4 regions of the Siccibacter colletis genome follow, and region 2 is predicted to be linked to each of the others. Evidence: predicted binding sites of a transcription regulator. Region 2 holds the regulator's gene; each other region holds the start of a gene.

The links. Region 2 encodes PurR, which represses purine synthesis genes. Its sites were predicted from a motif close to CANGCAAACGTTTGCNTG; they were not measured.
Region 1: the regulator PurR is predicted to act here: its motif matches at 2,878-2,895, upstream of pyrC (dihydroorotase).
Region 3: the regulator PurR is predicted to act here: its motif matches at 2,901-2,918, upstream of carA (glutamine-hydrolyzing carbamoyl-phosphate synthase small subunit).
Region 4: the regulator PurR is predicted to act here: its motif matches at 3,030-3,047, upstream of pyrD (quinone-dependent dihydroorotate dehydrogenase).

Annotation. Positions count from the first base shown of each region.
Region 1 covers NZ_CP074352.1:1,500,702-1,506,193, forward strand. Annotated here, with positions in the region: gene solA (N-methyl-L-tryptophan oxidase) at 1-515, opposite strand, end outside; gene bssS (biofilm formation regulator BssS) at 787-1,041, opposite strand; gene dinI (DNA damage-inducible protein I) at 1,439-1,684, opposite strand; gene pyrC (dihydroorotase) at 1,766-2,812, opposite strand; gene KFZ77_RS07175 (lipoprotein) at 2,948-3,508, opposite strand; gene grxB (glutaredoxin 2) at 3,623-4,270, opposite strand; gene mdtH (multidrug efflux MFS transporter MdtH) at 4,334-5,492, opposite strand, start outside.
Region 2 covers NZ_CP074352.1:1,740,168-1,745,659, forward strand. Annotated here, with positions in the region: gene punC (purine nucleoside transporter PunC) at 279-1,466, opposite strand; gene punR (DNA-binding transcriptional activator PunR) at 1,584-2,495, shown strand; gene purR (HTH-type transcriptional repressor PurR) at 2,512-3,537, opposite strand; gene cydH (cytochrome bd-I oxidase subunit CydH) at 3,834-3,923, shown strand; gene KFZ77_RS08350 (MFS transporter) at 4,158-5,324, shown strand; gene KFZ77_RS08355 (C40 family peptidase) at 5,398-5,492, opposite strand, start outside.
Region 3 covers NZ_CP074352.1:647,721-653,212, reverse strand. Annotated here, with positions in the region: gene carB (carbamoyl-phosphate synthase large subunit) at 1-1,514, opposite strand, end outside; gene carA (glutamine-hydrolyzing carbamoyl-phosphate synthase small subunit) at 1,533-2,681, opposite strand; gene dapB (4-hydroxy-tetrahydrodipicolinate reductase) at 3,145-3,966, opposite strand; gene rihC (ribonucleoside hydrolase RihC) at 4,133-5,047, opposite strand; gene ispH (4-hydroxy-3-methylbut-2-enyl diphosphate reductase) at 5,109-5,492, opposite strand, start outside.
Region 4 covers NZ_CP074352.1:1,414,825-1,420,316, forward strand. Annotated here, with positions in the region: gene ssuC (aliphatic sulfonate ABC transporter permease SsuC) at 1-199, opposite strand, end outside; gene ssuD (FMNH2-dependent alkanesulfonate monooxygenase) at 209-1,354, opposite strand; gene KFZ77_RS06735 (sulfonate ABC transporter substrate-binding protein) at 1,351-2,328, opposite strand; gene ssuE (NADPH-dependent FMN reductase) at 2,321-2,893, opposite strand; gene pyrD (quinone-dependent dihydroorotate dehydrogenase) at 3,142-4,152, shown strand; gene KFZ77_RS06750 (cell division protein ZapC) at 4,477-5,019, shown strand; gene KFZ77_RS06755 (YcbX family protein) at 5,024-5,492, opposite strand, start outside.

The sequences.
Region 1 (5,492 bases), 240 kb from region 2:
CTGACCGGGCAGTTAAACAGCTGCGCGCACCCGGCTTCCCGCGCCAGGCGGATCCACTCCCGGACGGCGTTTTCACTGTGCAGCACGCCAGAGTCAGGTTCAAACAGGGCGATGTAGTGGTCCGGAACCACGATCTCCGGCCAGCGGGCAGCAATCTCCGCCGCCGTGAGGGTTTCCAGCGGCAGCTGGAACTCGCGCGCGCTTTGCGCGACGTTGGTGAGGAAATCAGACTCAGCCGGGCCAAGGTTAACCACGCCGCTGCGCTCGAAGATCGTTTCTTCAGTTTGCGCCTGCAATTCATCCCACAGCGCCTGGGCGCGCAGCACCAGCGGTACGTAACGCTCGCCTTCACCATAGGCGTGGCGGATAAGCCGGGTATCGCCGTGGTGGCTGCCTTCCTGATGCGGCGGGTGGAAGCTGTCTACCATCAGAACCTTTAATCCGGCGCGCGTGGCGTAGTAGCCTGCCGCTGCGCCCGTTGAACCGCTGCCGACAATAATTAAGTCATAGTGCATGGGATTTTCTCTGTGCAATAACTGATGGTTAGCAGAGTAATTAAGGCGATCGCGATACTCAAGAACTACGTCAAATTATTCGCGGCCGTCGGGATTTTTTATCAGGAATATAGCGGGCAATTAGCAGAGAAAATATCTCCCTGCAAATCATAAGCGTATTCAGCGATCGCAGCCGGTTATTTACCCGGTGCGCGATGATAATTAAGCGGCGCCAGAAATAAGTCAGGCACCCGATGGGGTGCCTGTGAGGTGGGAAGAGAGCACGGTTAACTCAGTGCTTACGATAATCATTTTCCTGGTATTCACCGGACTCAATCTTTGCAATACCGGCTTCAAGAATGGAGATAAATTGTCGTGCCACATCTGTGGTAAGCCACAGGGTGCTGCCTACTTCCGTTTCATCATGATCGTCCTGCGGGGCTGCCAGATAGTGCAGGCGCAGCATCAGCGCATCGTAACTGTCTACGGTGCTGATGTCCCATCCAACAAGGGGATGAGTCTGGATTACTTCATTATTCTTAACCATTATAACCCCCTTAATGCGTGTTAAAAGACAACGACTTTTGAGGTTCAATGCGTGTTTTCAGTTTTATTGAAGCTTGTTAAGTATATCAACGTTTATACGAAAAACAGCAGCAATTAAATACCTTGCAACATAAATTTGCTGATTTCTGATTTAATTGCACATTTAAGCGGCAAAACGGCGGAAATAATTTGCGAAAGGGAACGATCAATAAGAATAGTGCTTAAAATACCAGCAAAGGAAAATTAAAAAAAACCGGGTGGCGTACCCGGCGAACATCACGAGGGGGTTACCCTGCACCAGATGATGCTGTTGCGAAACGGCGCTGCCGGCAGGATTATTCATCCGCCCGCGGGGAAGGCGCAGTTATCGCATCAGCATTACATGGCGTACGGGCAAGTCAACTGGCATTAAACCAGTCGTCGGCGCTTTCCCAGGTTTCCTGAAGGATTTCACTGACGCGCTCTTTGTCTTCTTTCGCACCGCCAAATACGGAGAGGTTATTGGCGGAGGCATAACGTACCGTGACCTGATTGGGCAGGTCCGGATAATGCTGGTCAATACGACGGGTGAGTTCACAGGCCAGCGCGTCAGCCGCACCGGGTGGAAGTTGGGTCAGTTTTGAAATGGTGACTTCTACACGCATAATTGCCCCCTGCTAAATTTACTGTATATATATACAGTTAGCCGCAGCGACATGCAACAGGGGGCGGTAAATATTTTTTGCTTAGCCTTTTACGCGCCAGCGCACGGTTTCCCCGGCGAGGAACGGAATGATGCTGTCATCGCCCAGCGCAATGCTCTCCTCCACCTGGCTCTCTTCGCGCACCAGCTCAATAGTCTCCTCGTTGACCGGCAGGCCGTAGAAGCGCGGGCCGTTCAGCGAACAGAAGGCTTCCAGATGATGCAGAGCGTTCATCTCTTCAAACACCGTGGCGTACGCGCCCAGCGCCGTCGGGGCGTTGAAGCAGCCCGCACAGCCGCAGCTGGCCTCTTTGCGCAGGCGGGAGTGCGGGGCAGAGTCAGTCCCGAGGAACGCCCGCTCGAAGCCGCTGGCCACCAGCTCACGCAGCGCCTGCTGATGCACGTTGCGCTTGAGAATCGGCAAACAGTACAGGTGTGGGCGCACGCCGCCCACCAGCATATGGTTACGGTTGAACATCAGATGCTGCGGGGTGATGGTCGCAGCCAGCAGCGAGTTGCCGTCGCGCACGTAGTCGGCGGCATCTTTGGTGGTGATGTGCTCAAACACCACTTTCAGCGCCGGCAGGCGCTGACGCAGCGGCTCCATGACCGTCTCAATAAAGCGCGCTTCGCGATCGAAAATATCGATCTCGGCATGCGTCACTTCACCGTGCACCAGCAGCGGCATCCCCAGTTTTTCCATGCGCTCCAGCACCGGCATGATGCTGTCGATGCTGGTGACCCCGTGGCTGGAGTTAGTGGTGGCATGGGCCGGATAGAGCTTGGCGGCGGTAAACACCTTCTCGCGGAAACCGCGCTCCACTTCGTTGGGATCGAGGGAGTCGGTGAGATAGCAGGTCATCAGCGGTTCGAAGCGCTGCCCGGCAGGCACGGCATCAAGGATACGCTGACGATAAGCACGCGCAGCCTCGACGGTGGTCACCGGCGGCACCAGGTTCGGCATCACAATCGCGCGGGCGTAGTGTTCACTGGTATAAGGAACAACGGTGCGCAGCATATCGCCGTCGCGCAGATGAACGTGCCAGTCGTCAGGACGGCGAAGGGTGATAACCTGGGGTTGTGCAGTCATTGGAATGTGCTCCGGCTAGGGGAATCAGTCAGTCATGGCTGGATTTATGCCGGGCACTAAGGATAGAGGGAAACGTTTTCGTTTGCACTCTTTTCCTGAAATTAACGGGGGCAGCGCCCCCGTCGGCAGATGCGATTACAGCGAGAAGGGGATAATGATTTCGCCAGGCTTAACGTCAATACCGGTGGCGTGTTTTTTCGCCAGCGCTTCACCTTCGCTGCGGTCCTCGCTCAGCACATAAGCCGGATGGGCGTTGAAGTAGTCACGCAGGCTCTGGTTGAGATAGGGTAGAAGGGTTTTGATCACGCCCTGCATCTTCTCCGGCTTCACGGTGGCATCCACGATATCCATATCCTGCAGGAAGATAGCCCCTTTCTCTTTGTTGAACACCGGCTGCGCTTTCAGCTTCAGGGTGACATCGGCCTTCTGGTTGCCGAACAGGGATTTCATGTCCAGCGCCGCGTCGCCCGATAACACCACTTTATTCGGCTCTTCGCGACCAATCTGGCTGGTCAGGTTAGTCAGCACGATATGCGCGTCGGCGATACCCGGCAGCCCAATATCTTTTGAGAAGTTATTGCGCTTTTCCAGCGCCTGGTTAATTTCCTGCTCGCTTACGGTGTACTGGGTCAGCTGATTGCAGCCAACAACAAGGCCGCTCAACACCAGCGCGGCGGCAATAATAATTTTTTTCATGGGTTCCTCGATGCACGTCGGTGTCAACGTATGACGGGGCATATCATCGGGTAACAGGAGGGGGATTACTAGCGGAATTGGCTTAAAAGGCCGGTGCGGACACCGGCCTGAGAGTCAGATGGCCACCGACGACAGCAGATTAACCTGGGTCTGTTTCGCCATATTGTCGCGGTAATCCGCCACGCGGGTCGGGAAATCGACGCCCGCCACCAGCGTCAGGTTGCGCAGGATCGGGAACAGGTGAATGTCATCCTCGGACAGCTCGCCGTTTACCGCGTTCGGCTGCTGGATAAGCTTATCGAGGCTTCTGAGATCGTCGCTGATGTTTTTGATAAGCCCGGCGGAGTGCGCCAGATGATCTTCAAACGAGCCGATCGCCGCTTCCTTCTTGTTAACGAAGTACGCCCGGGCTTCCGGGGTAGAAAACTCATCGAAGGGAGCCTGAGCGATACGCGGCAGCAGCAGACGATTCACGTAGCCGTTGACCTTGCGCAGCCACTCTTCAATCGCCGGGTTGCGCTTGCCGGTGAGCAGCGGCTGGTGGTCGAGATTATCCACGTAGTGGACGATGTCCATGCTTTCCGGCAGATAGCGGCTGTCATCTTTTTGCAGGATGGGTGCCATCTTCTGGCCAATCATTCTGGTCGGGGTCGCCTCGTCGTCGTTAAGCAGAACCACCAGCTCGACCGGGATATTTTTCAGGCCGAAAATCATACGGGCCTTCACGCAGAAAGGGCAGTGCTCGTAAATATAAAGCTTCACGTTTCTCCTCCAGTTGATTGCCTTCGGACTTTCAGTATGGGAGAGAAAAAACCAGGCAGCAAATCAGGTGCCTGGCTCGAACATGGTTGGCGCCGGGCGTTTCTGGCTAAACTGCCACCACAGCGCAAGGAAGGTCATGCCGCCGATGATACCGAGCATCAGCCACGGCAGCTCGGGCTGGCCGCTGGCTTTACCGGCATCAAAGAACCAGCCGCCGCCCGCATAACCCAGCGCGCCGCCAAAGGCCAGCCCCAGACGGCTGAAGCCCATATAGCTGCCGCGCGCCCGGTAATCCGCCAGCGACGCGCTCAGGGTTTCCCGCGCCGGCTCGGCAATAATCGACCCAAGATAGAACAGGCAGATAAGGGTAAACAGCTGCTGCAGTGAACTGGTCAGCCCCACCGGCAGCAGGCTCAGCGTCATTAACAGCAGACCCGCCATCAGCCGGTGCTCCAGCCGGAAATATTTTTCCGTCACGCGCGCGATCGGGTAGAGCAGGGTCAGTGAGAGCGTGGCCTCAATGGCGTACATCCACTTCACCGCCGCCGGGGTACCGGCCAGATCGTTCACCATGATTGGCAGCATCAGCATCACCTGAACCGCCAGCATGTAGTAGCCGGTGAGGGTCAGCACGTAAGTCACGAAACGCCGATCGCGCAGCACCCGACCCAGCCCCTCGCGCACCGGGATCTTCACCGTCGACAGCTTCCAGGCCGGCAGCCAGATGGCGTTAAACAGCGCGCAGAGCACAAACACCAGTGCCCCGGCGGCGCACACCAGCCGGAAATCGTACTGCAGCAGCCAGCTGCCGAGCAGCGCACCAATCACCGCCCCGGCGCTGTCCTGCATCATCAGCAGCGAGAAAAAGCGTCCGCGCTGGGCAGGCGGCACCAGCTTCACCACCAGCGCCGAACGCGGCGGATCGAACAGCGTGCCGCCGAGCGCCGACAGCACGCAGGAGAACCACAGCATCCAGGGCTCTACCGCCACCGCCATAGTGGCAAAGCCCGCTGCGCGCAGCAGCATCCCGGTAACGATCATCGGTTTTGCGCCAAAGCGGTCGGCGATGGCCCCGCCAAAGATCCCCAGCCCCTGTTGAATAAACTGGCGCAGGCCGAGCGCAATCCCCACCATCAGCGCCGCCCACCCCAGTTGATCGACGAAGCGAATGGAGATAAGCGGGAAGACGACGAAGAAGCCGAGCACGACCAACATATTATCG
Region 2 (5,492 bases):
GAACCTTCAAAAAGCGTAGACGCATTTTAAGGATTGAGAGAATTATCACGGTTTACACCGTGAGCCTGATTTCTGACGATGAACAGAGGAAGGGATGAAAACCCTTGCCAGAAGTGCCTTCCATGGTGGGAGGGGAGCATCCTGATCCCCGTTTCTGCCTGTTTATTATGGTGTTACGGCTGGCAGCAACGAAAATCAGTATAGGCCCCGCCTGGGGTGGGTTCAAGTGAAAAAGGTAGCAGGCTAATCAGGCGATAACGAAATTATCGCCTGGGAAATTACCTGTCGGACGACGAGGCGGCGGTGCGTGCAGGATTGATGCTCGCCTGCATCGCCCAGCCCAGCACCACCAGTACAATCGTAGCCAGCATGACGCTGGTGGTGGCCAGCAGCGGCCAGGCGATCAGCGCTGACACTACCAGGCTTGCGAAGAAGCACAGGCCCAGCTGCAAAGTATTCTGCAGCGCGGCAGCGCGTCCGGTGGCCTGCGGGAAGGGCAGCAGAGCGGCGGCAACCACGATGGGGTAGATAGCGCCGTTCGCCATCGCCATCAGGCAGAACGGGATCAGCAGCAGCGTCAGCGACGAGCCAGCCAGCACGCCAACGGCGAAGGTTGCCACCACGCTCAGGGCAAACGTCGCCAGCAGCCACGGCAGCATGCGCGCCCCGGACCACTTCTGCAGCGCGCTGCGGCAGCCGTACCCGCCTATCAGAAACGCGATAGTCTGCGGAACGTAGCTCAGGCCGATGATGCCCGGACCATAACCCATTTCGCTGAGGATAAACGGTGAGCCGGTCAGCCAGGCGAAGAAGCTCGCTGAGCAGGCGGCATAGATCAGCACGTTACCGGTATAGACGCGGGAGCGCAGCAGGGAGAGAAAGCGCAGCGGAGCGGCCTTTTCGCTGGTTGGATGGCGCGGCAGCGGTTTCAGGCGCAGGGCCGGGATCATCAGCGCGAGGGTGATGCCAAACAGCACCACGAAGATCGCCTGCCAGACGCTGTGGTTGAGGATAAAGCTCCCCAGCAGCGGGGCGAGTGCCGGCGACAGGCCGACCAGCGGCATGATGGTGGCAAAGATGCGCCGCGCGTTGGTCGGGTAATAATCGGTGACCAGCGCCTGCCAGATCACCGCCGCTGAGCAGACTCCGACCGCCTGAATGAAGCGCAGCACCAGCAGGCCGGTGGCGCTTTCGACCCAGACCATGCCGAGGCTGGCGAGGGCGAAAACCGCCAGACCCACCAGCAGCACCGGGCGACGGCCATAGCTGTCAGAGAGCGGTCCCCACAGCAGCTGCGCCAGAGCGAAACCGGCGAGGAACAGGCTCAGGCTGGCGCTGACGGCGGCAGGCGCAACCCCGAGATCCTGCTGAATGGCGGCAAACGCCGGCAGGTACATATCGGTTGCCAGAAAGCCGAGCACGCTCAGCCCGGCAAGCCAGATCAGAAATCCTTTTGATGGACGCATGAACTTTCTCTTTTATCAATCAGTGCAGGTAGACGGGGCGTGAGTGTAAGAAGTGCGTTCCGGCTTGTGAACCGTTAATATTTGTAGATTGCGTTCAAAAATTTTGCAGGCAAAAACATGTGGTCTGAATATTCGCTGGAAGTGGTGGATGCGGTGGCGCGCAACGGCAGCTTTAGCGCGGCAGCCAAAGAGCTGCATCGCGTGCCTTCTGCCGTCAGTTATACCGTGCGTCAGCTGGAGGAGTGGCTGGCGGTGCCGCTGTTTGCGCGCCGCCATCGTGATGTGGAGCTGACCCCCGCCGGGGCGTGGTTTTTGAAGGAGGGGCGCTCTGTTATCAAAAAAATGATGGTCACCCGCCAGCAGTGTCAGCAGATCGCCAACGGCTGGCGCGGCCAGCTGTCGATTGCGGTGGACAATATTGTCCGCCCGGAGCGCACCCGGCAGCTGGTGCTCGACTTCTATCGCCACTTCCCGGACGTGGAGCTGCTGGTCTCTCAGGAGGTGTTCAACGGCGTCTGGGATGCGCTGGCCGACGAGCGCGTCGAGCTGGCGATTGGCGCGACCCAGGCGATTCCGGTCGGCGGGCGCTACGCCTTTCGCGATATGGGGATGCTGAGCTGGCAGTGCGTGGTGGCTGCCAGTCATCCGCTTGCGCAACAGCAGGAGCCAGTGAGCGACGATCGGTTGCGCAACTGGCCATCGCTGGTGCTGGAAGATACCTCGCGCTCGCTGCCGAAGCGTATTACCTGGCTGCTCGATAACCAGCGCCGGCTGGTGGCACCGGACTGGGCCTCGGCGGAGGTGTGTCTCAGCGCCGGATTGTGCATTGGCATGGTGCCGTCGCATTTTGCCAGGCCCTGGCTGGACCGCGGCGAGTGGAAAGCGCTGACGCTGGAGAACCCGTTTCCGGATGCGGCCTGCTGCCTGACGTGGCGGCAGAATGATGCCTCACCGGCGCTGCAGTGGCTGCTGGATTATTTAGGGGACAGTGAAACGCTGAACCGGGAGTGGCTGCGGGAGCCTGAGTGACAGGCTCCCCGCAGGATTAGCGGCGGTAGTCGCGGAACGGACCGTCAGCGACGGAACGGCGTTCGATCAGGCGCGGATGCACCTCGATGGTCTGGGCCTCTTCGCGCTTGCTGGTGATCCTGTCCAGCAGCATGTTGAAGGCCGTCTCGCCCAGCGAATCCTTCGGCTGGTGGATAGTGGTCAGCGCCGGGCTGAAGAAACGCGCGTTGCGCACGTTGTCATAGCCAATCACAGAAATATCCTGCGGTACGCGCAGACCCATCTCATCCGCGGCACAGATGGCGCCCATCGCCATGATGTCGCCGCCGCAGAATACCGCGGTAGGGCGGTGCGCCTGAGAGAGGATCTGCTGCATTGCGCGGTACCCGGATTCCGGCTCGAAGTCGCCCTGCACGATCCAGGCCTCCGGCACCGCAATCTGCGCCTCTTTCATTGACTGCATAAAGCCTGCCAGGCGGCCTGCGCCGGTGTTGCGCTCCAGCGGGCCGGGAATGACGCCGATGTCACGGTGTCCGCGCTCAATCAGATAGCGCCCGGCCATGTAACCGCCCTTGAAGGCGTTATCGATAACCGAATCAGTAAAGTCGGCGCGCGCTTCGCCCCAGTCCATGACGACCATCGGAATGTGGCGATACTCTTCCAGCATGCCGATCAGCGAATCCGGATACTCTGAGCACATTACCAGCAGACCGTCGACGCGCTTCTGCGCCATCATCGACAGGTAAGCGCGCTGCTTCTCCTGGTTGTTGTAGGCGTTGCCGAGCAGCAGGGTGTAGCCTTTGGCGAAGCAGTTTTTTTCCACCGCTTCGATGATTTCGGCGAAATACGCGGCTTCGCTGCTGGTCGCCAGCAGGCCAATCGATTTCGTATGGTTCACTTTCAGGCTGCGGGCGACCGCGCTGGGTGAATAGTGCAGCTCTTTAATCGCTGCCCACACCGCGTTGCGCGTCTCTTCCGCAACAAAACGCGTCTTGTTAATGACGTGTGAAACAGTTGTAGTAGAAACGTTTGCTTTTTTCGCGACGTCTTTAATTGTTGCCATGAAATATCACTCCAGACCACCCTCTAAACTCCTGAAATTTATCAAGGTAAACGTTTGCCTGTGTTAAGCCTCGGTTGCAACCATGTTGTGTTGCAAATGACCGGGAGAGTTACACCAAACGTCAGGAGGGAGTAGTGGCCGGTAAACAAAATAATTTAGCGACGAATTTTGGCCGATCCGCAGCAAAAGTGGAAGCGTTAATACGCATATCAAACTAAATCGCAGGGGATTTTTCGCACGAACTATGCAAAAATGATCAAGACCTGCTTTTTACAGGGATATTCTGGAGCCAAAAAATGAACAAAGATCTGAAATTTTCACTGCTGACGACCGTTATCACGCTGGGTTTGATCGTTTTCGGCGCGCTGACCGCCATTCTGCACTAAAAAATCGCCCCTGAAACGGGAGGGAAGCCGCTTCTCTCCCGTTTGCGCAACAACAGTGTGACCCTCCTCCCGTTTTACCCTCCGATAATTAACAATTCAGCAATAGTCTTTAGCATGTTTTGTCACTTCTGTTTTTGTTTACAAACTGTCATTCTTTCGCTCCCTGAATGATCACCGCTCCGGCGGTAACGGCCAGACCGGATTACACGGCGTCTGGCCCGGAGTAAAAATGCTATGAAAATCAACTTTCCGCTGCTTGCCCTGGCTATCGGCGCTTTTGGGATTGGTACCACAGAATTCTCACCGATGGGGCTGCTGCCGGTTATCGCCGACGGGGTTAACGTCTCCATTCCCGCCGCCGGGATGCTGATTAGCGCCTATGCGGTTGGGGTGATGATTGGCGCACCGCTGATGACGCTGCTGCTGTCGCATCGCGCACGCCGCAATGCCCTGATCTTCCTGATGGCTATCTTCACTCTCGGCAATGTGCTGTCTGCCATCGCCCCGGACTACACGACGCTGATGCTGTCGCGCATTCTCACCAGCCTCAACCACGGCGCGTTCTTCGGGCTGGGTTCCGTGGTGGCGGCAAGCGTGGTGCCGAAGCACAAACAGGCCAGCGCGGTAGCAACCATGTTTATGGGGCTGACCATCGCCAATATCGGTGGCGTTCCGGCCGCGACCTGGCTGGGTGCCACCATCGGCTGGCGCATGTCGTTCCTCGCCACCGCCGGGCTGGGCGTTATCGCCATGCTGAGCCTCTGGCTGTCGCTGCCGAAGGGCAGTGCCGGCGAGCGGCCTGACGTGCGTAAAGAGCTGTCGGTACTGCTGCGTCCGCAGGTGCTGAGTGCGCTGCTGACCACGGTACTGGGTGCCGGCGCCATGTTCACGCTCTACACCTATATTGCCCCGGTGCTGCATGACGTTACCGCCGCCACTCCGGCATTTATTACCGGCATGCTGGTGCTGATTGGCGTGGGCTTCTCCATCGGTAACTTCCTCGGCGGCAAGCTGGCTGACCGTTCGGTCAACGGCACGCTGAAAGGGTTTCTGTTGTTGCTGATCGTGATTATGGCCGCTATTCCGTGGCTGGCACGCACCGAGCCTGGCGCAGCCATCAGCATGGTGGTGTGGGGCGCGGCTACTTTTGCGGTGGTGCCGCCGCTGCAGATGCGTGTGATGCGCGTCGCCAGCGAAGCACCGGGGCTGTCATCCTCGGTGAATATCGGGGCGTTCAACCTCGGTAATGCGCTGGGCGCGGCAGCGGGCGGGGCGGTGATCTCCGCAGGCCTGAGCTACAGCGTGGTGCCTGTGATGGGTGCCGCGATCGCCGCAGCGGGTCTGCTGCTGGTGCTGATCGCCTCGCGTAAACCCCAGGCGCAGGCGTGCGCGGCTGAATAACGCGTTGCGCATCACGCGCAGGCAATAAAAAAGGAGAAGGGATAACCTTCTCCTTTTTTTATATCCGCTCGCTTCAGCGAATGGTTTTCGGAGTCATCACCCGGCGCGCGCCCACGTAGTGGCGCTTCCAGTAGTCTTCGCTCAGACTGGTGATCTGAATGCCCTGGC
Region 3 (5,492 bases), 1.1 Mb from region 2:
AGCTTCGCCAGACGCGCATCGGCAAAGCCTTTACGTTTCAGGGTCCACAGGAAGTCGGCGTCCAGGCCGGTGATGCCCACTTCCGCCACCTTCTCTTCCAGACGCACCAGTTCTTCAATCTGCACCAGGAACCAGCGGTCGATGTTGGTCAGGTTAAAGACGCCGTCGACGGACAGACCTGCGCGGAAGGCATCAGCGATGTACCAGATACGCTCGGCGCCCGCGTCTTTCAGCTCGCGGCGAATTTTGGTCAGCGCTTCCGGGTCATCAAGGCTCACTTTCGGGTCAAACCCGGTCGCGCCTACTTCGAGGCCACGCAGCGCTTTCTGCATGGACTCCTGCTGGGTGCGGCCAATAGCCATCACTTCGCCCACCGATTTCATCTGGGTGGTCAGGCGGTCGTTGGCACCGGCGAATTTTTCAAAGTTGAAGCGTGGGATCTTGGTGACGACGTAGTCGATTGACGGCTCGAACGATGCCGGGGTACGGCCGCCGGTGATGTCGTTCATCAGCTCGTCGAGGGTATAACCTACTGCCAGTTTCGCCGCCACTTTGGCAATCGGGAAGCCGGTGGCTTTGGAGGCCAGCGCCGAGGAGCGGGAGACGCGCGGGTTCATCTCGATGACGATCAGGCGACCGTTTTTCGGGTTCACCGCAAACTGCACGTTGGAGCCACCGGTTTCCACGCCGATTTCACGCAGTACCGCCATTGAGGCGTTACGCATGATCTGGTACTCCTTGTCGGTCAGCGTCTGAGCTGGCGCGACGGTGATGGAGTCACCGGTATGGATGCCCATAGCATCGAAGTTTTCAATTGAGCAGACGATGATGCAGTTATCGTTTTTATCACGCACCACTTCCATCTCGTACTCTTTCCAGCCTATCAGCGACTCGTCAATCAGCAGCTCTTTAGTCGGCGAGAGGTCCAGACCGCGAGCACAAATCTCTTCGAACTCTTCACGGTTGTAAGCGATGCCGCCGCCGGTGCCGCCCATCGTAAAGGAAGGACGAATAATGCACGGATAGCCGACGTCGGCTGCAACTGCCAGCGCTTCATCCATGGTGTGCGCGATGCCGGAGCGGGCGGTGTCGAGACCGATTTTCTTCATCGCTACGTCAAAGCGGCGACGGTCTTCGGCTTTATCAATCGCATCGGCGGTCGCGCCAATCATGGTCACGCCGAACTCAGCCAGCACGCCCTGACGCTCCAGCTCCAGCGCGCAGTTCAGCGCCGTCTGGCCGCCCATGGTCGGCAGCACCGCGTCCGGGCGCTCTTTTTCGATGATTTTGCGTACCACTTCCCAGTGGATTGGCTCGATGTAGGTGGCATCGGCCATTTCCGGGTCGGTCATGATGGTTGCCGGGTTAGAGTTCACCAGAATTACGCGGTAACCCTCTTCACGCAGGGCTTTACAGGCCTGGGCGCCGGAGTAGTCGAACTCGCACGCCTGGCCGATAACGATCGGGCCTGCGCCAAGGATCAGGATGCTTTTAATGTCGGTACGTTTTGGCATGGCTTCTTTCTCTCCTGATTACTTAGCGGCTTTGCGGTACTGCTCGATTAATTCAATAAAGTGGTCAAACAGCGGTGCGGCATCGTGCGGACCCGGGCTGGCTTCCGGGTGCCCCTGGAAGCTGAAGGCTGGCTTATCAGTGCGATGAATGCCCTGCAGCGTGCCGTCGAACAGCGATTTGTGGGTAACGCGCAGGTTAGCGGGCATCGTTGCTTCATCCACCGCAAAACCGTGGTTCTGGGCGGTGATCATCACGGTATCGTTGTCGATATCTTTAACCGGGTGGTTACCGCCGTGATGGCCGAACTTCATCTTCACGGTGTTCGCACCGCTGGCCAGCGCCAGCAGCTGATGACCGAGGCAGATGCCGAACACCGGCACGTCGGTATTCAGAAACGCCTTAATGGCGTCGATAGCGTAATCGCAGGGTGCCGGGTCGCCAGGGCCGTTGGAGAGGAAGATGCCGTCCGGATTTAGATTCAGCACGTCTTCAGCCGGGGTCTGCGCAGGCACGACGGTCAGGCGACAGCCGCGATCCACCAGCATACGCAGAATGTTGCGCTTCACGCCGTAGTCGTAAGCCACCACGTGATAAGGAAGTTCGCTCCCGGATTTGGCTTCCGGCAGCTCGTCTGCCAGCGTCCAGCTCCCCTGGGTCCAGCTGTAGGATTCTGCGGTTGACACCTCTTTCGCAAGGTCCATTCCGTTCAGGCCGGGGAACGCTTTGGCTTTTTCCAGCGCCAGCGCTGCATCCAGGTTGTCGCCCGCGATGATGCAGCCGTTCTGCGCCCCTTTCTCACGCAGCAAGCGGGTCAGCTTGCGGGTATCGATATCGGCAATGGCCACGATGTTGTGACGCTTGAGGTATGAAGAGAGGTCTTCGGTGTTGCGGTAGTTGCTGGCAATCAGCGGCAGGTCGCGAATAACGAGGCCTTGCGCGTGTACCTGGGAAGACTCTGCATCGGCCTCATTAGTGCCGACATTTCCGATATGGGGATAAGTAAGGGTAACAATCTGGCGGGAGTAGGAAGGATCAGTGAGGATTTCTTGATAACCGGTCATTGAAGTATTGAAAACGACTTCCCCAACCGCCGTGCCCGAGGCCCCAATGGCCCGACCATGAAACTGGGTTCCGTCTTCCAGAACCAATAGCGCTGACTTAATCAAAACATCCTCCAGAGAATATTCACTCACTTTATTTGCATACTAATTCATTTGGTGACCATGAATCAATGCAAATAAGCAACCCTGCGAATTTCGGGTAAACGGCGGCATTCTAGAGAGAACCCGGATTGATGTCCAGATTTAACGCGGGTTTTTATTATCTTTTTACGGGTCTTCTTCGATAATCATCGCCTGAACCCCAAAAACACAAGCCTAAAAGGGAAAGTAAACGCTTGCCAGCCTGATTAATTTCACCATCGCATACGAAACGCTAAAAAAGTGGACCATTTGGTAAAATTTTACATAATTGTGACAAAAAACGGGAGATAACTCACTCTTTTAAGGAGTTGAATATAAAAATGAAATGTAATCCACGAAAATTACAAATAAAAAAGGGCAATAAAATATTGCCCTGACAATCAAAAGATTACGATTGTAATAACCACATCACGATGGGTAATACGGATTACAGCGCGTTCAGATCCAGCACGTCACGCATATCAAAAAGCCCACTTTTCTTCGCTTTCAGCCACAAAGCCGATCTAACCGCGCCATTAGCAAATGTCATGCGGCTGGAGGCTTTATGGGTAATCTCAATGCGCTCGCCGATATCAGCAAACATAGCGGTATGTTCCCCGACAATGTCGCCGGCGCGAACGGTAGCGAACCCGATGGTGCCTGGCTCGCGCTCGCCGGTATAGCCTTCCCGGGCGTAGACTGCGCAGCTCTTAAGATCTTTATCCAGCGCCTGAGCAATGGCTTCCCCCATCGCCAGTGCGGTACCGGAAGGCGCATCCACTTTATGACGGTGATGCGCTTCGATAATTTCGATATCGGTGTATTCGCCCATTACTTTTGCCGCCTTCTCCAGCAGCTTGAGCATGACGTTAACCCCGACGCTAAAGTTCGCGGCGAAGACCACCGGAATGTCGACTGAGGCATCCTGAATCGCCTGCTTGCCGGCATCATCAAAGCCGGTCGTGCCGATAACCATGCCTTTGCCATGCTGGCGGCAGAATGCCAGATGGTGCAGCGTCCCTTCCGGGCGCGTGAAATCGATGAACACATCAAAATCGTCTTTAATCTTCTCAAGGCTGCTTTGCACCGTCACCCCGGTATGCCCGGCTCCCGCCAGCTCACCAGCGTCTGCGCCCAGCAACGAGGAGCCTTCGCGTTCCAGCGCAGCACCCAGCGCCACGCCGTCCATTGCCAGTGCTGCCTGAATCAACTGACGCCCCATGCGCCCGCCCGCTCCCGCGATAGCGACGCGGATCTGTCCATCTTGCATAGTCATACTCTTTAATTAATGAATTGCTTAGAAATCGTTCTCAGGTTACCCAGCCTGCACTCAGGCCGCCAGCCGAAAACACCGATGATAAGAAATTTATGACAAACGCAGAGGAATATCAGTAAAAGCCTTTTAAGGCCTACTTTCAGAAAGGTTACTATCCAGTTCAGGGGCAGTCTTTCACCATCTGCGCCACCCACTCCCGGAAGCCCTCTACATTGATGTCCATTGCCACTCTGGCATTGGCAGGCTTACCGAGGCGGTGATCGAGATCGACCACCGTGGCACCGGCGGTGTATTCGCCCTGGGTTTCCACCGCCACGAAGCAGTGCTGCAGGGTAAAGAGTTCCGGCGTTACCAGATATGCAATGGCGCAGAGATCGTGCATGCGCAGCCCGGTGCTCATGCTGCCGCCGCGATAGTGGCTGAACAGCGCGTGCAGCATACGGCCACTGGCGTTAAGCGCGGGCAGCGTGCAGATAAACTCTGGGGTCAGTACCGCTTTGTGAGTAACGTCCAGACCGCACATCACGATATCCAGACCGCTGCGGAACACGCATGCTGCGGCGTCAGGATCGATGGCCATGTTGAATTCCGCGCTGGGCGTAAAGTTTCCCCGCCCCGCCGAGCCACCCATCAGCACCAGCTGGCGAATATTAAAAGCGCACTCCGGGTAGTGCGTCAGCAGCAGCGCGATATTGGTTAACGGGCCGATGGCTACCAGCGTGACTGGCTCCGGGCTGGTCATCAGCAGGTCGCGCATCGCCTGGAAAGCGGGCGTGGTCAGCACCTGGCGCTGATGCGCAATAAAGTCGTAACCGTCGAGCCCCGATTCACCGTGGACGCTGGCTGCATCGCGCAACGGACGCAGCAGCGGAGTTGCCGCTCCCTGAGCCACTGGTACTTCCGACTGCCAGAAGTGCAGCAGCTGTAAGGCATTGCGGGTGGTTTTCTCCAGCGAGACGTTACCCGCCACCGTGGTAACCAGACGCAGATCGAGCTGCGGTGAAAACAGCGCCGCGGCGAGCGCGACTGCATCGTCAATACCGGGATCGGTATCCAGAATAATTGGCAGCGCCATACGTGCTCCAAAAAAATGCCAGACGGTAGTCTGGCATCTTCGCACATTTATGGCACCGCGTTTAGCTCACTTCGCGGGCGTCGATGCGCAGCTCTTTTGGCACTTCAAAGACGATATTTTCTTCGCGGCCTTCAAGCTGCAGCGCGTCGCCGCCGCCAAGCTCCTTCAGGCGAGCCAGCACGTTTTGCACCAGCACGTCCGGCGCGGAGGCACCCGCCGTAACGCCGACGCAGGCGGCGCCTTTCACCCAGGCTTCCTGAATATCCGAGGCATCATCAATCAGGAATGCGGCTTTCCCCATACGCTGAGCCAGTTCGGCGAGGCGATTGGAGTTGGAGGAGTTTTTCGAACCGACCACCAGCACCACGTCAGCCTGCTCGGCCAGGGCGCGCACCGCTTCCTGGCGGTTAGTGGTGGCATAGCAGATGTCGTCTTTGCGCGGGCC
Region 4 (5,492 bases), 330 kb from region 2:
AGGAACTGATGGTCAGGTGCTGCCACAGCTCGCCGCTGGCCGACAGGCTCCAGAACGCTTTCACCACGCCCTCCGGAGAGGGCAGGATGCGCGTCGACAGCCAGCCGGTCTGAGAAGCGACCTGCCAGACGACGATAATCGTCAGCGGCAGCAGCCAGGGCGCAAGGCGCTGCAGCAGCCGGCGTGCGGTAAGTGACATAGCGCCTCCTTAACTCTGCGCCACGTTGCGCGGAATAAACTCGTTTGCTACCGCTTCACCCTGCGCCTTCAACGGCTGCGACTGCGGCACGTCCGGGATAGCGACATCCAGATGCGGGAACAGCAGTTCGCCGACGCGCCACGCCTCTTCCAGATGCGGATAACCGGAAAGGATAAAGCTGTCGATGCCGAGATCGGCATACTCATTGATGCGTGCCGCCACGGTGGGGCCGTCGCCCACCAGCGCCGTGCCCGCACCGCCGCGCACCAGGCCGACCCCGGCCCACAGGTTCGGCGCAATCTCAAGCCCTTCACGGCTGCCGTTATGCAGGGCCGCCATACGCTGCTGACCGACTGAGTCCTGGCGGGCGAACGCCGCCTGCGCTTTGGCGATGGTATCGTCATCAAGATGCGAGATAAGCCGATCCGCGGCCTGCCACGCCTCTTCGGTAGTTTCACGCACGATAACGTGCAGGCGAATACCGAAGCGGACCTTGCGCCCGTGGGCGGCGGCTTTGGCCCGCACCTGGGCGATTTTTTCTTTCACCAGCGCCGGCGGCTCGCCCCAGGTGAGGTACAGATCGACCTGCTCAGCGGCCAGCTCCTGTGCCACGTCCGACGATCCGCCAAAGTAGAGCGGCGGCCGTGGCTGCTGCACCGGCGGGAACAGCAGCTTCGCGCCGCGCACCTGAATATGCTTGCCGTCAAAGTCCACCGTCTCGCCTTCCAACAGGCGACGCCAGACGCGGGTAAATTCCGCCGACGCCTCGTAGCGCTCGGTATGGTCGAGGAACACGCCGTCGGCAGCCAGCTCCTGCGGATCGCTGCCGGTGACCAGGTTGAACAGCGTGCGGCCATTCGAGAGGCGATCCAGCGTCGCCGCCTGACGCGCCGCCACGGTGGGGGAAATCACGCTGGGTCGAAGGGCTACAAGGAACTTCAGTCGCTGTGTCACCGGGATCAGGGAAGCGGCCACCAGCCAGGCATCCTCGCAGGAGCGCCCGGTCGGGATCAGCACGCCGGTAAAACCAAAGCGATCCGCAGTCTGCGCAATCTGCTGCAGGTAACTGTGATCCACCGGGCGTGCGCCCTCATCGCTGCCCAGATAGTGGCCATCGCCGTGGGTCGGTAAAAACCAGAACAGATTCAGACTCATGATTTCGCTCCTTTCGTGAGGGTGGGGTGCCAGATGCGGTCGCGGATGTCGAGCTGCTTCGGCACCAGGCGGTTCTCATAGAACAGATCGGCGGTTTGCTGCTGACGCGCGGTGGTTTCTTCATTTACTGGGGTAATCGATGTCGGCGGCCGATGATCGAGATAGGTGGCGATCACCTTTTCCGGCAGCCCCATGCTGGTCGCCAGCAGCGTGATGCTTTGCTGACGCTGTGAAAGGGTCAGGGCATCGGCATCGCTGAAGGTTTTCAGTACCCCGAGCAGGAAATCGCCGTTGGCCTCAGCGTAAGGGCGCGCGGCTAAATAGAAGGAGCCGGTCTGCTTGAGCCCTTCACCGTCCTTCAGCACCCGCACGCCGCCGTGCAGCAGTGCCGCAGAATAGTACGGGTCCCAGATGGCCCAGGCATCGACGTTGCCCTGCTGGAAGGCGGCGCGGGCATCGGCCGGCGACAGATAAATCGGCTGAATATCCTTAAAGGTCAGCCCGGCCTGCTGAAGGGCACGCAGCACCAGGTTGTGGGAGCTGGAGCCTTTCTGGAAGGCGACCTTTTTGCCTTTCAGATCGGCGACATTTTTCAGCGCGCTGTTCTCCGGCACCAGAATCACTTCGGCTTTCGGTTTCGCCGGTTCGGAGCCGATATACACCAGGTCCGCGCCTGCCGCCTGGGCAAAGATCGGCGGAATATCCCCGGTGCTGCCGACATCAATGCTGCCGACGTTCAGCGCTTCCAGCATCTGTGGCCCGGCCGGGAACTCGACCCAGGTGATGCGGGTGTTGGGGTAGCGCTGTTCGAGGAATTTATGGCTTTTCGCCAGCACCATGCTGACGCTGCCTTTCTGATAGCCGATGCGCAGCGCCTCGGGTGCCGCCGGTTCAGCGGCCTGGCTTAGGGTACTAACGCCCAAAAGGGCACCAAGCGCCAGCCCGACGGCACGGCGTGAAAGGGAACTAAACATGGACAGCTCCTTGCGTTGTCAGGGACGGAACAACAGCTTGCGGGCGGTGCAGCGCCTGCCAGAAGGTTTCCAGCGCGTTATCGAGGCGCAGCTGGAGAGACGGCGTAAACGCCGGCGTGTACTGGTAATCGGCGATCTGGCTGTCATCGGCGTAGACCCCGTGCAGGATCTCCTGCGCTTTCAGCGCGTTGAGGACCGGTTTCAGGGCGTAATCCACTGCCAGCAGATGGGCGACCGTGCCGCCGGTAGCCAGCGGCAGCACCACTTTATTTTGCAGGGCGCGTTCAGGGAGCAGATCGAGCAGGGTTTTTAGCGCTCCGGAAAAGGACGCTTTATAGATGGGCGTCGCGACGATAAGCCCGTCGGCGTCCTGGAGTTGCTCAATAAGCGCGAGCAGAGCCGGACTATCGAAGCGGGCATAAAGCAGATCCTCCGGCGCGAAATTTTGCAGATGCCAGTGGCACACCTCAACATCGCGGGCGCTGAGCTTATCCCGGGCATATTCCAGCAGGGCGCTGGAGCGGGAGGGGAAGCGCGGGCTTCCCGCCAGTGTAATAACGCGCATGGCGGCTCCTTATAACCAAAAGTTTGCATATGAAACACATTGATAACAATTTGAGTTATCCTGGCAGAGGCGCGAGGTTCCACTAAATGATTTATCTGGCGTTTTTATGCCGGATTTTGAATAAGTGGTGGTCGGCGAGGAAAACGTTTGCTTCGCGGGGGCGTTTTTTGCCCTGAGTCAATTCCCTTCGGGCGTGAGATCGCAGATAATACCGCCCCGGTTTGCACACCGGGAATCCAGGAGAGTTCATGTACTACCCCTTCGTTCGTAAAGCCCTTTTCCAGCTCGACCCAGAGCGCGCGCATGAAATGACGTTTTCGCAGCTTCGTCGTGTTACCGGCACCCCGCTGGAGTTTCTGGTGCGCCAGAAGGTTCCCGCTAAGCCGGTGACCTGCATGGGGCTGAATTTTAAAAATCCGCTTGGCCTTGCAGCAGGCCTCGATAAAAACGGCGAGTGCATCGACGCGTTTGCTGCGATGGGGTTTGGATCGATTGAGATCGGTACCGTGACGCCGCGTCCGCAGCCGGGTAACGATAAGCCGCGTATTTTCCGGCTGGTGGCGGCCGAAGGGCTGATCAACCGCATGGGCTTCAATAATCTCGGCGTTGACAACCTGGTCGAGAACGTCAAAAAAGCCCATTTCGATGGGGTGCTGGGAATCAATATCGGCAAAAACAAAGATACGCCGGTGGAGCAGGGTAAGGATGACTATCTGATCTGTATGGATAAGGTCTATGCCTATGCCGGTTATATTGCCATCAATATATCGTCGCCTAACACCCCGGGATTACGCACCCTGCAATATGGCGACGCACTGGACGATCTACTGGTGGCCATTAAAAATAAACAGCAGGCGCTGGCAGAAAAACACCATAAATATGTGCCCGTCGCGGTGAAGATCGCCCCGGATCTGAGCGAAGAAGAATTGATCCAGGTGGCAGATAGCCTCGTCCGACATAATATCGACGGCGTTATTGCCACCAATACCACCCTCGATCGTTCACTGGTGGAAGGGATGAATTATGCCAGTGAAGCCGGTGGTCTGAGTGGGCGTCCGCTGCAGCTAAAAAGCACCGAGATTATTCGTCGGCTCTCTGGCGAATTAGCCGGACGCTTACCCATTATTGGCGTAGGGGGAATTGATTCGGTAATGGCCGCGCGGGAGAAAATGGCCGCCGGCGCGAGTCTGGTGCAGATCTATTCCGGCTTCATTTATAAAGGGCCGCCGCTGGTAAAAGAGATCGTCACTCACCTCTGATATTTGCCCGCCTCCAGCAATGATATTCGGCCCGTGCGGGCCGTTTATATCCTTAACGTAAATTTTCTCCCGCCTGCTTTTATCCGCTTTCCGTTACATTTATTTACCGGTTTGTAAATTTACCGCTTCGTTATTGGTGCAAAAATAACGATTTGCTGCCTGAATTATCACTCAGGCTGCTGAGTGCTTTATTTTTATATCTGGTTGTTTTATATTCCGCTGATGTTGCAAATTTGAACATATTGCGCTTTTCTTATTTTGGCAGTAAACGAAACGGCGACAGGGACGATAATTAGTCGGCGATTGGGTGGCGGAGAGAATGTGATGCGAATAAAACCGGACGATAATTGGCGCTGGTATTTTGATGAAGAGCACGATCGTATGATGCTCGATCTGGCCAATGGTATGGTGTTTCGCTCGCGCTTCGCCCGAAAAATGCTCACGCCGGATGCCTTCAATCCATCAGGTTTTTGCGTGGACGACGCAGCGCTTTACTATGCGTTCGATGAGCGCTGCCGCGAGATGGCATTAAGCCACGCCCAGCGCGCGGAACTGGTGCTGAATGCGCTGGTGGCGATTCGTTTCCTGAAACCGCAGATGCCGAAAAGCTGGCACTTTACCGCTCATGACGATTACTGGCAGCCCGCCTGCGCTGACGCTGCCGCGGTATGGCTGAGCGATAACCTCGAACAGGTGAATCTGCTGGTGGTGGAAGCGGGCGATAACGCCACGCTCTGTCTGGTTGCCCAGCCGGAACTGACGCTGGCCGGGCGCAGTATGCAGCTTGGCGACGCGATTAAAATCATGAACGACCGTTTGCGCCCGTTAGCGGGCGTCGAGCGCGTGGCGCTCGACCAGGCCGTCTGACGCACTACACGTCTAAACGAATATTTCCCGCCGGAATACAGCTGCAGCTCAGAATGGTGCCGTCATCTCTGATGGCGCTCTGCTTGAGCGGCGTCACTTCCCCTTCGACTAAACGCACGCGACAGCTGCCGCAGATGCCTGCCCGGCAGGAGTAGGGGATGCGAATGCCCTGTTGCTCCAGCTGCTCCAGCAGCACCTGCTGATTGTTACCGCGGAAGGTCTGGCTCTGCCAGGCGATTTCAAGCGCGCTTTCCGGCTGCGCTTCCACCTCCATGGCTTCACTTTCCGGGCCGGCCCCGTAGAGACGCGCCGGTTTACGCGCCAGCACCTCCACGCTATCGCCGCTGCGGATAACGCCGCTTGCCCGGGCGATCAGGTTAAGCCCGAAATCGACGTCGCCGTTATCCTGAGCGGTACGAAAACGCTGCAGCGTGGCCAGCGGCTCGCCGGACGGGTGCTTGCGGCCCTTCTCG